Regions from separate parts of the Microbacterium proteolyticum genome, predicted to be linked through region 2. Evidence: predicted binding sites of a transcription regulator. Region 2 holds the regulator's gene; the other holds the start of a gene.
What was found. Region 2 encodes HspR, which represses chaperone genes until heat shock. Its sites were predicted from a motif close to AAGTTGAGTCNNNNNGACTCAACTT; they were not measured.
Positions count from the first base shown of each region.

Region 1: a site for HspR is predicted at 4,026-4,050, ahead of P8R59_RS01290 (Hsp20/alpha crystallin family protein). Genes of this name have one in related genera too.

Region 1 covers NZ_CP121274.1:101,944-109,404, forward strand. Annotated here, with positions in the region: gene P8R59_RS01270 (methyltransferase domain-containing protein) at 1-121, shown strand, start outside; gene P8R59_RS01275 (FAD-dependent oxidoreductase) at 114-1,235, shown strand; gene P8R59_RS01280 (UbiA family prenyltransferase) at 1,312-2,139, opposite strand; gene P8R59_RS01285 (HNH endonuclease signature motif containing protein) at 2,295-3,809, opposite strand; gene P8R59_RS01290 (Hsp20/alpha crystallin family protein) at 4,102-4,554, shown strand; gene P8R59_RS01295 (iron-containing redox enzyme family protein) at 4,730-5,713, shown strand; gene P8R59_RS01300 (CDGSH iron-sulfur domain-containing protein) at 5,710-5,910, shown strand; gene P8R59_RS01305 (TetR/AcrR family transcriptional regulator) at 5,996-6,571, opposite strand; gene P8R59_RS01310 (alpha/beta fold hydrolase) at 6,552-7,361, opposite strand; gene P8R59_RS01315 (sugar ABC transporter ATPase) at 7,415-7,461, opposite strand, start outside.
Region 2 covers NZ_CP121274.1:854,051-861,511, reverse strand. Annotated here, with positions in the region: gene dnaK (molecular chaperone DnaK) at 1-1,070, shown strand, start outside; gene grpE (nucleotide exchange factor GrpE) at 1,083-1,691, shown strand; gene P8R59_RS04805 (DnaJ C-terminal domain-containing protein) at 1,700-2,692, shown strand; gene P8R59_RS04800 (heat shock protein transcriptional repressor HspR) at 2,760-3,203, shown strand; gene P8R59_RS04795 (alpha/beta fold hydrolase) at 3,396-4,232, shown strand; gene P8R59_RS04790 (helix-turn-helix domain-containing protein) at 4,377-5,423, shown strand; gene P8R59_RS04785 (TetR/AcrR family transcriptional regulator) at 5,493-6,089, opposite strand; gene P8R59_RS04780 (helix-turn-helix transcriptional regulator) at 6,232-7,122, shown strand; gene P8R59_RS04775 (GlxA family transcriptional regulator) at 7,130-7,461, opposite strand, start outside.

The sequences.
Region 1 (7,461 bases), 750 kb from region 2:
CCGCCGCAGCTACCGGGCCGAGGAACTCGCCCGCACGCTCGGAGAACCCTGGCGTGTCCAGACTCCGGCACCGTTCCGCGTGCTCGCCGTCGCCGACGGGATGGCGGGGGCTCATGGCTGACGTCCTCGTGGTGGGGGCGGGTCCGGTCGGGCTGGCGCTCGCCGCCGACCTCCGCGTGCGCGGCGTCGACGTCGCCATCGTGGAGCGACGAACGGGGTTGGATGCCGGGACGCGGGCGATCGGCATCCACTCCCCCTCCCTCGCGCACCTCGAGGCCTCCGGCGCGACCGACGCGCTTCTGGCCCGGGCCGTGCGCATCGGCCGCGGCGAGGCCCGCGCGGACGGCCGCACGCTCGCGACGATCCGATTCGATCGGCTGCGGGCGCGGCATCCGTTCGTCGCCGCGCTTCCCCAGTCGGACACCGTCGACGTGCTCACGGAGCTTGCGCCGGCGGTCTCGCGGGGCGTGCGCGTGACCGCGGTCCGCGAGGACGGCGCGGGAGTACGCGTGCAGGCGGTCGGTCCGACGGGCGAGGTGGATCTTCGCGCCGGGATCGTGGTGGTCGCATCGGGGTGGGCCGGGCGCGAGCTCGTGTATCGCCCGGGCGCCGTGCACACGCACCACTACTCCGACCGGTACGCGATGGTCGATGTCGCCGCCCCGGGCGATGCGACCGCGCTCGTGCACCTCGAGCGCGGCGGCGTGGTCGAGTCGTTCCCGTTGCCCGGAGGCAGACGGCGTCTCGTGGCGTGGGCGGGGAAGGCGGATGTCCCGGATGCCGCGGAGTTCCTCCGTGCGGCGCTGGCCGATCGTGTGGGGCTCGATGTGGACACGTCGACGGCGTCGACGTTCCGCGTGCGGCGCGCCGTGGCTCCCGCGCTGCGGAGGGGGCGGGTGATCGTCGTCGGCGACGCGGCGCACGAGGTCAGCCCGATCGGCGGTCAGGGCATGAACCTCGGCCTGCTGGATGCCCTCACCCTTTCTCCCCTGCTGGCGGAGTGGGTGCGCGGGACCGAACCACGACGGCTGGCCGCGTGGGAACAGGGACGTCTGGCGTCTGTCCGGCACGCCGCCCGTCTGGCGTTCCTGAACACGATGCTGGGGCGAGGCGCCTCGGCGCCCGGGCACGCGACCCGATCGGTGGCGCTGCGCACCGTGCTCCGCGGCCCGGGGGCGGCGGCGTTCACGCGCGCCTATGCGATGGACTTCGACGCCGCCGCGCGAGGCGGCTGAGCGCAGGGGCCTAGGGGCGTCCCGGGTCTCGGCGGGCCGAGCCGAGGCGGAGGGTCACGATCGGCAGGCCGTGCACTCACGTGATGACGAGCTGTGCCGCCAGCAGCAGCGCCGCGAGCATGGTCAGTCGGAACACCGCGCGCCCGGGCGGCCGTGCCACGGCGAGGGCGATCGTCGCGACCGCGACGAGCACGACCGCGCCGAAGAACACACCTCCGACGACACCTCCGCCCGACCCTGCGAAGACGGCGACGGCGCCCAGCACGATCCCCGCCGCAGCGGCGACGACGCTGACGCGGGCGCCGAGCCGGTGCGGCAATCCGCGCACCCCGGTCGCACGGTCGTCGTCGAGATCGCGGACGACGTTCGTCAGGTGCACTGCGGCGCCCAGTGCCGCCCCCGCGAGCGAGGCCCACGGCGCGGCGAGCGCGGGAGCCGGCAGCGCGAGGGTCGGGAACGAGGGGAACAGACCGAAGCTGACCAGGAACGGCACGATCGACAGCGGCGTGGACTTCAGCCCCGCGTTGTAGGCCCAGGCCGAGGCGAGCGCGAGCGCGTGGGCGGCGACGAGTCCCGGTCCGAGCGGCGCCGAAAGCGCGAGAGCCAGGGCGAGGGATGCCACCGCCACCCCGAGCGCCCGTTCCGGGGTGAGCGCTCCGCTGGCGACCGGCTTGTCGGTGCGTCCAACGGCGACGTCGCGGCCGGCGTCGATCGCGTCGTTCGACAGCCCGACGGAGACCTGACCTGCGAACACGGCGACGACGAGCAGCAGCAGACGCCACGGCTCGAGACCGGCGGCGACGCCGAGCGCCAGCGACAGGGTCGTGACGACGAGCGTCGGTCCGGGATGCGTCGCACCCCAGAGCGCCCGCACGAGCGGTGTCTTCGCGGGGGCATCGGGCACGTGACGACGGTACCGCCTCCCGCGCGCCCGGGGCGGGCGGCCCGTCACGGCCCCAGGGAACTATCGCCTCCAGGAATAGCGGCGCTCGGAAGCAGCAGCGCTCGGAAACAGCAGCGCGCTCGAGGTCAGCGGCAGGCCCGAAGTCTGTTCCGTGCTCACGGACCCGCCGTCTCGTCATCATCGACCCGCTTCTCCCAGGGGAGTGGGTTGGGTGCGAATCGAACACTGGCGGGTGGGACGGCGGAGGGATACGGATCGGGGTGGTCGGTGTAGACGCGGCCGGTGGGTGAGGTCCATTCGAGGAGTCCGTCGGGGAGCTGCGTCACGCTCCAGCGCGTGAACTGCTTCTGCGTGTGGTGCCGTTGGCACAGGCAGGCGAGATTGCGGACGTCGGTGGTCCCGCCGTGCGCCCAGTCGGTGGTGTGGTCGATCTCGCAACGGATCGCGGGAGCAGTGCACCCGGGCCATCGGCAGCGGCGGTCACGGGCACGCAGGTGCCGGTCGATCGCGGTGGTGCGGTGGTAGGTGTCGGTGTGCAGGACGGCGCCGGTGACGGGGTGGGTGATCACCCGATCCCAGGGGACGCGGGTGGCCTCGGCGAGGCGCCGTGCGGTTTCCGCATCGATGGGACCGCGGCCGACGAGCTCGGCCGGAGCCGCGTTCTCCCCTCCCGGCGCGAGCATGGTCATGGCCGGCACGACGACCTGGACCCTCGCGCGGATCTTGCCGAGGGTGCCGGGTCCGTCGTCGGGTCGGGTGGGGTCGAGAGTCGGGTCGCCGGTGAGGAGCATGTCGGCGAACACGTCCGCCCGCACCTGGTCCATCGTGCGCGTATCCGGCTTCGGGAGGACGGGACCGGCGACCGGGTCGCCGTCGACGGCACCGTCACCGCTCGCCCGGCCCGTCGGCGACGGAGTCCCCCCTCGGGTGACCCCGCCCGTCGAGGCCATGTCGCCGGAGGCGGCATCGCCGAGTGCGTCGCCCGCCTTCGCGTCCCGCGCCGCGTCCACGATGACCCGGGCCTGCTGCGTCACCCGGTCGTGGATCGCTTCGGCGAGCACGGTCGGGAGGGTCGCGATCAGATCCGACATGCCCTCCGCCGCCGGGACCACGCGCACGCACCGCAACTCGCGCGCGGCCCGGTGGCGCTCGGTGACCGTCCGCGGATGCAACCTCTGCGCGGCCACGGCGAGCCGGCTCTTCAACCGGCCCGGACTGGACGCCTCCCCCGCGAGGGACACGGCCTCGGCATCGAAGACCGCCCTCCGTTCCACCGGCAGCCCCGCCCCGGCGTCCGCGATCACCCGCACATACCGCCGCGATATCGCCCCGCTCTCCCACGCCGCGACGGTTCGCGGGAACGACTCCACCAGCGTCATCGCGTCGTCGATGTCGCGCTGCACCGTCCGATCCGACCCCCGGCACGCGGCCGCCACCTCGGACGCCACCTCCCGCAACGCCATCTCCGCGGCTCGCACCGACGCCCGTGTCGTCGCCGCGGCATCCAGCGCGAGTCGTCCGACCGCGGCCAACGCCCGTACGCGCGCGACCTCCGCCGACGCGACCGCAGCCTCGGCGACGACGACATCCGCGACCAGACCCGCCAACACCCCCACGTCGATCGCCACGACCCTCGACCCGGACGGCTCGGGCGAAACATTCGAAGACATATCCGAACGCTGAACGAAACCCACGACGTTTCCCAGATCAGGTGGCAAATCTGTGAACAACTTCCGACCTGCGAGACCTGTGCAGAAGGGGCGCACGGCCCGCGACATCGCAGCGACGACGCGGCGCCCACCGCGCGCCCCGACGACGCGACGACCGCCACGCAACACGCACCTGAACTCTTGGCACTCTCCCTACGAGAGTGCTAATCTGACACCAAGTTGAGCGACAGAGGCTCAACTTCAATGAACCTTCCGGATGCCGCATCCGGACCGATCGAAAAGGAGAACGACCATGGCCACCTACGACCCCTTCCGCGACCTCGACCGCCTCGCGTCGACGCTCCTCGACGCCCGCCGCGGCGGACCGCGACGCATGCCGATGGACCTGTACCGCGACGGCGACCACTACGTCCTGTCCGCCGACCTTCCGGGCGTCGACCCGGGCTCGGTCGACATCGACGTCGACGGTCAGCTGCTCACGATCCGCGCCGAGCGCACCCTCGCCGCGGGTGACGACGTCAAGTGGATCACGCGCGAGCGAGAGACCGCGTCGTTCGTCCGACAGCTGAACCTCGGCCAGGGCATCGACACCGAGCGCATCAGCGCCGCCTACCGCAATGGAGTGCTCTCCGTCACGATCCCCGTGAGCGAGAAGGCGAAGCCGCGTCGGATCGCGGTGTCCACCGACGACGCCGGCGACGTGATCGAGGCTCACGAGAGCACCCCGCAGCCGATCGAGCAGTGAGCACCCCGGAGGGGGCGGCCGACGGGTCGCCCCCTCCGCCCGTGTCAAGGCCCTCGGCGATCCGGAGCGCTGCCCGCAGAGTGCTCCGGTGTCCGCGACCCTCTCCCCCCACGATCCGCCGGCCGCCATCGACGCCGATGACGTGCCCGCCCTTCCCTTCACTCCGCGCGGCCCGGTGAGCGCCGCCGTCCTGCACCACCTCGGCGTGGGCGCGGCGACGAACCACACGGTCCTCGCCGACGCGGCCGCCGCCGCGTCGCCCGACGTCGAGACCGACGACGACCTTCAGCTCGCCCTCTTCGCGCTGTACGCCTCGGCCTACGGGTCGGTCTCGGCGTTCGACCCCGAGCTCGAGTGGGAGCCGTCGCTCATCGCCACCCGCGGCGTCATCGAGCGGGCGTTCGAGGCCGCGCTGCGAGCGCGTATCCTCCCGCCCGAACTCCCGGCGGCGACCGCGGATGCCGTGGCCCGCGCGCTCTTCACCCTGACCGCCGCCGACGGCGGTCCGAGCCTCTCGCGCCACCTCGCGAAGAAGGCGACCCTCGACCAGGCGCACGAGTTCCTCGTGCACCGCTCGGTCTATACGCTGCGGGAGGCCGATCCGCACTCCTGGGCGATCCCGCGCCTGGCCGGACGCCCGAAAGCCGCGCTCGTGGAGATCCAGTCCGACGAGTACGGCGGCGGCAACCCCGAGCGCGTCCACGCCGAGCTCTTCGCCCGTGCCGTGCGCGCGGCCGGGCTCTCCGACGCCTATGGCGCCTACGTCGACGACGTGCCCGCCGTGACCCTGGCATCTCACAATGCGATGTCGATGTTCGGCCTCAACCGGCGCCTCCTCGGCGCGATCGTCGGACACCTCGCGGCGTTCGAGATGACGTCCTCGATCCCGAACCGCCTGTACGCCGAGGGATTGCGTCGACTGGGCTTCGATGACGACGTGTGCGGCTACTTCGACGAGCACGTCGAAGCCGACGCGGTGCACGAGCAGATCGCGGCCCGCGACCTCGCCGGCACCCTCGCCGAGGACCGCCCCGATCTGCTCCCCGACATCCTGTTCGGCGCCGCCGTCTGCCTGAGCGTCGATGGTCGCGTGGGCGAGCACCTGCTCGATGCCTGGGGGCGTGGCGCGTCCTCACTGCGCCCCGAGGACGCCCGGTGACCGCCGAGCGTCCGCGCATCACGGCCTATCCCGACGGTCCTCTGCTCGTGCGCGGAGACGTGGACCTGCGCGACGCCGACGGCGCCCCGATCGATAAGCGCCGGCGCACGGTGGCGCTGTGCCGGTGCGGCCTGTCCACGATCAAGCCGTTCTGCGACGGGACGCACAAGCCCGCCGGGTTCCGCACCGACGACTGACCCATCCGTCGCGGACGGTCCGCGCGACCCGGCATCCTGAGCCCGATCGCCCACGCCGGAGTCGTTCCCGCCGACGGGGATGCCGTCACTTCGCCGCGCGCTCGCCGTCCACGGGCCGGGAGAGTTCGGCATCCAGCGCGTCGACGAGGCGCGCGAAGGTCTCGTCCACCGACTCGGGCTGACGGAAACCGCCGACCCTCTCCAGATCGGTGAACCCGTGCAGAGCCGAACGGACGTACCGGATGCGGTGGACGTCGGCCGCCCCCGCGCCGTACCCGGCGAGCGCCCGGGTGATCTCGTCTACGACCTCGGCCGCCGCCTGCTCCCACTCGGGACCGGTCCCCCCGCGCTGGGCGAGTTCGTACATGCCGGGACGCTCGCGTGCGAAACCCCGGTAGGCCGCGGCCAGCGCCGCGAGGGCGTCGCGGGACGACACCCCGCGCGACGATCGCGCGAGGGCGTCGCCGAAGGCGCGGGTGGCGGCGAGCGCGAGGCGATCCGTCAGATCGCCGAGACCGCCGACGTGCTTGTACAGGCTAGGAGCGGCGACGCCGAGGGCGGCGGCGACGCGGGAGAGCGTCAGGGATGCCACTCCTTCGGCGTCGACGAGCTCGGCGGCGCGGCGGACGACGACGTCGGCGTCAAGACCGGCCCGCGGCACCGGTCACCTCCGCGAGGAGCATGAGCACCCGGTCGGCGACGACGTCGGGAGCCTCGAGCATCGGCGCGTGGCCCACGCCGGGGACGAGCTGGACGTCGGCGGAGAGCTCGCCGGCGAGCCAGGCGGCCTCGGCGGCGGGGTCCTTCCAGTCGGGGTCCGCCTCTCCCATCAGGACGAGCGCGGGAGCGGTGACGCGCGGCAGGAACGGCGCGACGACGGAGTGATCGACGCGCGTGGTGCGGGAGAACGCCCGCCACCGTCCGGGCCGCGCGAGTCGGCGCGACAGGTGTGCGGCCCGTTCGCGCGCACCGACGCCGAGTCCCGGCCACAGCGACGCGGAGTAGCCGCGCCAGACGGCCGGCCCCCAGGGACGGGCGAGCAGCACGCGCAGGAGCATCCCGAGCGCGGCGTTGCCGTTGCGGGCGAAGGGCCCGAGCAGCACGAGGGCGCTCACAAGATCGGGGCGCTCGCCGGCCGCGATGATCGCGGCACCGGCGCTCATCGAGGCCCCCGCGATCACCGCCGGTCCCTCGCCGAGACGCTCGATCACGGCCACGAGGTCGTTCGCGGTCGCACGGTCGCCGTACTCGGCGAAGCTCGTATCGCTGTCGCCGTGCCCGCGCAGATCGACGAGCGCCACCCGGTACCCGGCCGATACGAGCCGGTCGGCGAGGGGCCCGAACGCGTCGCGCTCGTCGCCCATCGCGGGCGAGCACGCCACGAGGGGGCCCTGTCCGCGAACCTCGACGGCCAGTCGCCCGCCGCCCACCTGCACTTGGCTAATGTCCATAGCCATAAGCTACGCCTATTAGCCAGTAACGGCAAGCGCCGATCGCGGCAGCCTCAGAGGTCCTCCGGCGCGAGGTCTCCCTGGCCCTCCTCGCCGAGCT
Region 2 (7,461 bases):
CGGGCCCCGTGTCGCTGTCCGAGACGCTCACCCGCGCGAAGTTCGAGGACCTCACCAAGGACCTCCTCGACCGCACCCGCAAGCCCTTCTCGGACGTCATCCGCGAGGCCGGCGTGAAGGTCGACGACATCGCGCACGTCGTGCTCGTCGGTGGCTCGACCCGCATGCCCGCGGTCGCCGAGCTGGTGAAGAAGGAGACCGGTCGCGACGCGAACAAGGGCGTCAACCCCGACGAGGTCGTGGCCGTGGGCGCAGCGCTCCAGGCCGGTGTCCTCAAGGGCGAGCGCAAGGACGTGCTGCTCATCGACGTCACCCCCCTGAGCCTCGGTATCGAGACCAAGGGCGGCATCATGACCAAGCTCATCGAGCGCAACACGGCCATCCCGACCAAGCGCAGCGAGACCTTCACCACCGCCGACGACAACCAGCCGTCGGTCGCGATCCAGGTCTTCCAGGGCGAGCGCGAGTTCACGCGCGACAACAAGCCGCTGGGCACCTTCGAGCTCACCGGCATCGCCCCGGCTCCCCGTGGCATCCCGCAGGTCGAGGTCACCTTCGACATCGACGCCAACGGCATCGTGCACGTGTCCGCGAAGGACAAGGGCACGGGCAAGGAGCAGTCGATGACCATCACGGGCGGCTCGTCGCTGCCCAAGGAGGACATCGAGCGCATGGTCCGCGAGGCCGAGGAGAACGCGGCGGAGGACAAGAAGCGCCGCGAGTCCGCCGAGACCCGCAACCAGGCCGAGACCCTGTCGTACTCGATCGAGAAGCTGATCAAGGACAACGAGGACAAGCTGCCCGAAGAGGTCAAGACCGACGTCCAGGCCGACGTCGACGCCCTCAAGACGGCGCTCGCCGGTGACGACGACGACGCGGTCAAGACCGCGTTCGACAAGCTCAACGCGAGCCAGGGCAAGCTCGGCGAGGCGATCTACGCGTCGTCGCAGGCCCAGGGTGAGCAGGCCGACCCGAACGTCGGCCAGCCCGGCAACGGTGAGACGCCGAACCCCGAGGAAGACGTCATCGACGCCGAAGTCGTCGACGACGAGACCGACGAGAAGAAGTAAGCGACAGAACTGATGGCACACAAGGACGACGAACAGCCCCAGGGCTCGGGCGCCGGTCCTGACGAGACGACGGGGCCGGAGGAGAACACCTCCGGCCCCGCGCCGTCGGGCGAGCAGACCCCGGATGCCGAGGGCCTCACGATCGAGGACATCCTCGGCGCCGAGCAGACCCCCGAGGCCGCCGCAGAGGGGGCGTCCTCCGACAAGGAGGCCTCGCTCCTGATCGACCTCAAGCGCCTGCAGGCCGAGTACGCCAACTACCGTCGGCGCACCGAGGAGCAGCGCGAGCGCGAGATCGAACGCGCGAAGGGCGAGGCCGTGAAGGGCCTCCTGCCCGTCATGGACGACCTCGACCGCGCCGAGAAGCACGGCGACCTCGTCGAGGGCACGCCCTTCGCGGCGATCGGCGACAAGGTGCGGGCCGTGGCCGAGCGACTCGGCGTGGTCTCGTACGGCACCGCCGGCGAGCCCTTCGACCCGCAGCAGCACGAGGCGATCTTCCAAGCGCCCACCCCGGGCGTGACCCAGGCCACGGTGCTCGAGGTCGTCGAGGTGGGGTACCGCCTCGGCTCCGTCGAGCTGCGACCGGCCAAGGTCGTCGTCGCCGTGCCGGTCGAGTAGGAGGACACATGGCGAGTCAGGACTGGTTCGACAAGGACTTCTACAAGGTCCTCGGTGTCGACAAGGGCGTGAGCGCTGCCGATCTGAAGAAGACGTACCGCAAGCTCGCGCGCCAGTACCACCCCGACTCGAACCCGGGTGATGCCAAGGCCGAGGCGAAGTTCAAGGAGATCAGCGAGGCCTACGCGGTGCTCAACGACCCCGAGCAGCGCGAGGAGTACGACCAGATCCGGGCCATGGGCTCGGGGGCGCGCTTCTCGGCACCCGGGGCCGGCGGGGGCGGCGGTTTCGACGACGTCTTCAGCCGGTTCGGTCAGCAGCGCGGAAGCGCGTCCGCTCCCGGCGGTGGCTTCGAGGACTTCTTCTCGATGTTCGACCAGCAGGGCGGCGGCTTCGGCTCCGGCCGGTTCGGTCAGACCACGGGCGGCTACCGCGGCTTCGGTGGACCGCAGCGCGGAGCCGACGTCACCGCCCGGACGACGCTCGACTTCGTCACCGCCGCCAAGGGCGAGACGATCACCCTGCAGGGCGAGGACGGTGTCCCGTTCAAGGTGAAGATCCCCGCGGGGGTCGCCGACGGCCAGAAGATCCGACTGCGCGGTCGCGGCCGTCCGTCTCCGGACGGCGGCGAGAACGGCGACATCGTCGTGACGGTCGCGGTCCGACCCCACCCGGTGTTCTCGCGCGAGGGGCTCAACCTGCGGCTGACGGTCCCCGTGACCTTCACCGAGGCGGCCCTCGGCGCCACGATCGAGGTGCCCACCCTCGGGGGAGAGCCCGTGCGGCTGCGTGTCGCACCGGGCACCCCCTCCGGACGCGTCTTGCGCGTCAAGGGGCGCGGCATCCATTCGTCCAAGGGCACCGGCGACCTGCTCGCCGAAGTCCAGGTGGCCGTTCCGCAGCACCTCAGCGACGAAGCCCGCGAGGCCCTCGAGCGCTTCCACGCGCTCGAACCGAAAGAGAATCCCCGCGCCGACCTGATGGCCAAGGCGCGTCAGTGACGCCGTGCTCCTGGCATCCGCCACAATCGGATGCCAGGAGCACGCGATCCACGAGAGAGGAGAGGCCGTGTCCGACAAGGAACTCGATGAGGATGCGCCGATCTTCGCGATCGCCGTGGCCGCCGAGCTGTCGAACATGCACCCGCAGACGCTGCGGCAGTACGACCGGCTCGGCCTGGTCGTGCCCGCCCGCACGCAGGGTGGATCGCGGCGGTACTCCAGCCGTCACGTGCAGCAGTTGCGCGAGGTCGCGCGCCTGTCGAGCGAGGGGATGAGTCTCCCCGCGATCGCGCGTCTCCTGGCGCTCGAGGAGCGGGTGCACGAACTCGCGCGGCGCGTCACCGACCTGGAGCGTCAGCTGATGGCCGAGCGCCAATCGCGTCCGGGCGCGCGGGTCTTCGCCGCGGGGGCCACGGGTTCGGTGGTGACGCTGCGCCACGGGGCGCGCGTGCGGCGGGCGACCGACGTGGTGCTCTGGCGCCCGGGCGGGTTGCTCGACGACGAGGACTGACGGCCGACGCGCCGGGACGCGCTGAGGGTGCGCGGCGACGCGTGACCCGCACCTCGCCGCCGGTCGGACGTTTCTCGGACGATTGTCGGATGCCGGTTCCCCCACCCCCTCCTACAGTGAGGCGTGTTCACCGGCGACGCCCCGGAACACACCCCCGGAGGGCGCTCGTCGAACATCCGAGCGGAGGCTGACATGCCATTTGTGACCACGACCGACGGTGCCGAGATCTTCTACAAGGACTGGGGCAGCACCGACGCCCAGCCCCTCGTCTTCCACCACGGATGGCCGCTGTCGTCCGACGACTGGGACGCCCAGCTGCTGTACTTCCTCGACAAGGGCTACCGCGTCATCGCCAGCGACCGCCGCGGTCACGGCCGCTCGTCGCAGATCGGCACCGGCCACGACATGGACCACTACGCCAGCGACGTCAGCGCCGTCGTCGAGCACCTCGACCTGCACAACGCCATCCACATCGGTCACTCGACCGGTGGCGGCCAGGTCGCCCGCTACGTCGCGCAGTACGGCGAGCCGCAGGGTCGCGTCGCCAAGGCCGTGCTCGTCGCCGCCGTGCCGCCGATCATGCTGCAGAGCGACACCAACCCCGAGGGCACCCCGCTGTCGGTGTTCGACGGGTTCCGCGAGGCGCTCGCCGCCAACCGTGCGGAGTTCTTCGAGGCCGTGGCATCCGGCCCCTTCTACGGCTTCAACCGTGAGGGCGTCACCGCCTCGCAGCCCGTCATCGACAACTGGTGGCGCCAGGGGATGACCGGCAGCGCGCAGGCCCACTACCTCGGCATCAAGGCGTTCTCCGAGACCGACCAGACCGAGGACCTCAAGGCCATCACGGTCCCGGTGCTCGTGCTCCAGGGCGACGATGACCAGGTCGTGCCGTACAAGGCCGCCGCGCTCCTGCAGCACGAGCTGCTGCAGAACTCGACCCTCAAGATCTACGAGGGCTACCCGCACGGCATGCTCACGACGCACGCCGACGTGATCAACCCCGACATCCTGGCGTTCATCCAGGAGTGATCGGTTCTCCGCATCCGACGGCGCGCTCCCACCCGGGGCGCGCCGTCGTCGTTCCACCGTGGGTCTCAGAGGGCCACGCGCGTCGCGGCGGGCGTCCGTACCGTGGGCCGTACCCACCCCGGACCGCACGTGAGGAGCCGCACGATGCACCCGCCGCAGATCATCGATCAGTTGTCCCACGCCCTCGGTCGACGCGTGACCCTCCGCCGCGCCGATGAGCCCGCGGATGCCGACGCCGACATCGCGTTCGGCGGTGGTGCGCTGCGCATCGGCGGAACGGCGCGTGCCGACCTCTCGCCGCGCGAGTGGGCCGTGGTCGACGCCGCGGTGCACCTCCTCGAGATGGCCTCCGGCGCGAGTCCCGCGGCGCGCCGCGACCGCGTGTTCGCGAACCTCATCGACGACGACTCGAGCGTGCGTCGGGATGCGCTGTGGGAGCTCCGTTCCCGCCGCTGGATCGACGGCCGCGCCGACGGCATCGAGCTGCTCGCCGTGGTGCTCGACCCGGCACCGGAACTGGGCATCGTCGCGTTCGGGCGCCGCCTGGCGACCGTCCTCCACGGTGCCGTGCAGTTCGTCGGCGCCCACCGAGGAGCCGCGATCTTCGTGGCATCCCGCACCCTCGACCTCGACGCCCGGAACAGGGCGGTGGATGCCGAGGCCGCCGCGCAGGGCATGACCGCCCGGGGGTTCGCGCTGGCGGCGGGGTCGCCCGACGACGGCGACGTGGATGACGCGGTTTCGCGCGCGATCCGCTCCGCGCACCTGCGCGCGACCCTCCCCGAGCAGGTGACCTCGGTGCGCGCCGAGGACCTCGGCGGCTGGGCGCTCGTGCAGACGCTGCCCCGCTCGCGCTCGCTCCTCGTGCAGGCGTGCCCGGCGGCGTTCGTCCTCGCGTCCGCGGAAGACTCGACGCAGCGCGACACCGTCGAGGCGTACCTGGATGCCGCGGGGCGCGCCTCCGTCGCCTGCCAGCGCCTGCACATCCACCGCACGACGCTGTACTACCGGCTCGAGCAGATGCCGGAGGCCGTCCGCGAGGCCCTGGCCGACGGCCTGCAGCGGAGCACGCTGCACCTGACCCTCAAGCTCCTGCGGCTGTGGGACGAGGAGCTGCGCCGCGAGGAGCCGGCCGCGGTGACGCCGGTGCCGCTGCCGCGCGAGCGCACCGCGGAGCGTCTGTTGGCGTAGAACCGACGGCCCGGGCGCCGACCCCGCCGGGCGCGGGCGAAGCTGCGGACGGGCCCGGGCACCCGGGCGTCAGGCCGGGCGTGCGACCAGCCGCGACGAACGCGCCGCGAGCTCGCGCAACCGCCGCGGCGGCACACGCAGGCGGCTGAGCTGCACGATGCCCTGGGAGGCGAGCACCGTGGTCTCGGCCGCGCGCCGTGCGTCTGCGGGCGAGAGGGCGATGTGGTGGGCGTCAGCGGTCTCGCACAGCCGTGCGGTGAGCGCGGACTCCATCTCGTCGATCGCGGCGTCCGCCACCGCGAGGACCTCGGGGAACCGGTCGCCGAGCTCGGCGATGCTGTTGAGCATGAGGCATCCACGTCGGTCCGCGTAGGAGAGGCAGTCGGAGACGACGCGGTCGAGGTACTCCGAGGCGGCGGCTTCGAGGTCGGCGCTGGGTCCCGCCGGACCGCCGGAGGCGAGCTCGACGCGAGCCGCGCAGTAGCGGCCGAAGACGCGGAGGAAGAGTCCGAGCTTGCTGCCGTAGCGCGCGTAGAGGCTGCTCGTGCCGACGCCGGATGCACGGGCGACCTCCTCGAGCGAGGTCCGGTCGTATCCGCGCGTCCAGAACAGCTCCTGCGCCGTATCGAGCAGATTCTGCTCGTCGTACTGCCGAGGCCGACCCATGAGGCAACGCTATCCCGTCGCCCCCGGGGGCTCTCAATGCACTCGTCCGGTTGCGACGTACTCCTGTCCGTTCGTGCAGCACGGGAGGAACCGCTCCCACGGAGAATTGGAGGGAGCATTCCACTACTCGCCGGAGGCTGATGTGAACGACACCGCGGGGCCGTTGGCCGCGTTCCTTCGCGACCGCCGCGAGTCGTTGACGCCCGAGCGGGTGGGGATCGCGCGGGAGCCGCGCCGACGCGTGCGGGGCCTGCGGCGCACCGAGGTGGCAGACCTCGCCGGCATCAGCAGCGACTACTACCTGCGGCTCGAGCAGGGCCGCGGTCACCAGCCATCACGGCAGGTGCTCTCGGCGCTCGGCCGTGCGCTGCTCCTCGACGGCCCCGGCGAGGAGTATCTCCACCGCATCGCCGATCTTTCCGGCGACGGCCCACCGTCGGCCGAGGAGGACGACCTCCCGGAGGGCGTGGCGATGCTCGTCGACCTGTACGCCGACACCCCCGCCTACGCCCTCAACGGCACCCTCGACGTCGTCGCCGTGAACGCCCCGGGGCGGTTGCTCGCACCCGACCAGCTGCGCATCGGTTCCAACCTCCTGGTCTCGGTGTTCGAGCATTTCCCCGACCCGCACTCCGAGCCGGACTGGCGTCGGACGGCCGAGACGCTCGCCGCCGCGCTGCGGTACTACGCCGACCCCCGGAGCCCGCGCCTGCGGGAGCTCGTGGCGGGGCTGTCGGCGAGCGACCCGCGCTTCGCGGCGATCTGGAGCCGGTGCGAGATCCGCCCGCACCGCAGCTCACGGCCGATGGTGCACATCGAGCCGCACGGCTGGGTGCGCCTCCACAGCGAGACCCTCGCCGTCCCCGGCACCTCCGGCTACACCGTCACGGTCTTCTTCGCAGAACCGCGCACCCCGGGCGTCGCCGCTCTTCGCGATCTCGTCGCCCGCGCGCGGGCGGAGGACGAGGGGGATGCCGAGTACGTGGCATCCCCGTCCCTCGCGTCCGGGGTGCCCCGGCGGCAGGCGCTCTGACCCCGGGTCAGGCGGGGGACGGGAGGTCGTCCTCCACGGGGGACGGTGCGTCCGTGACGCTCGATGCGCGGAACCGCCGCTGATACGCCGACGGTGTCGTCCGATACCGGTCCACGAACGCGCGGCGGAGCGCGGCGGCGGACGAGAATCCCGCCGCCGCGGCGGACTCGGCGACCGTACGCCCGTTCTCGAGCTGGTTCACGGCGAGCTCGAGCCGCAGCGTCGCGATGTAGGCGCTCGGCGTGACGCCGAGTTCTTCGCGGATGACACGGGTGAGATGCCGCGGGCTGACGTTCACGTGCGCGGCCAGTCCGGTCACGGTCGTCGGCCGGGTCGGAT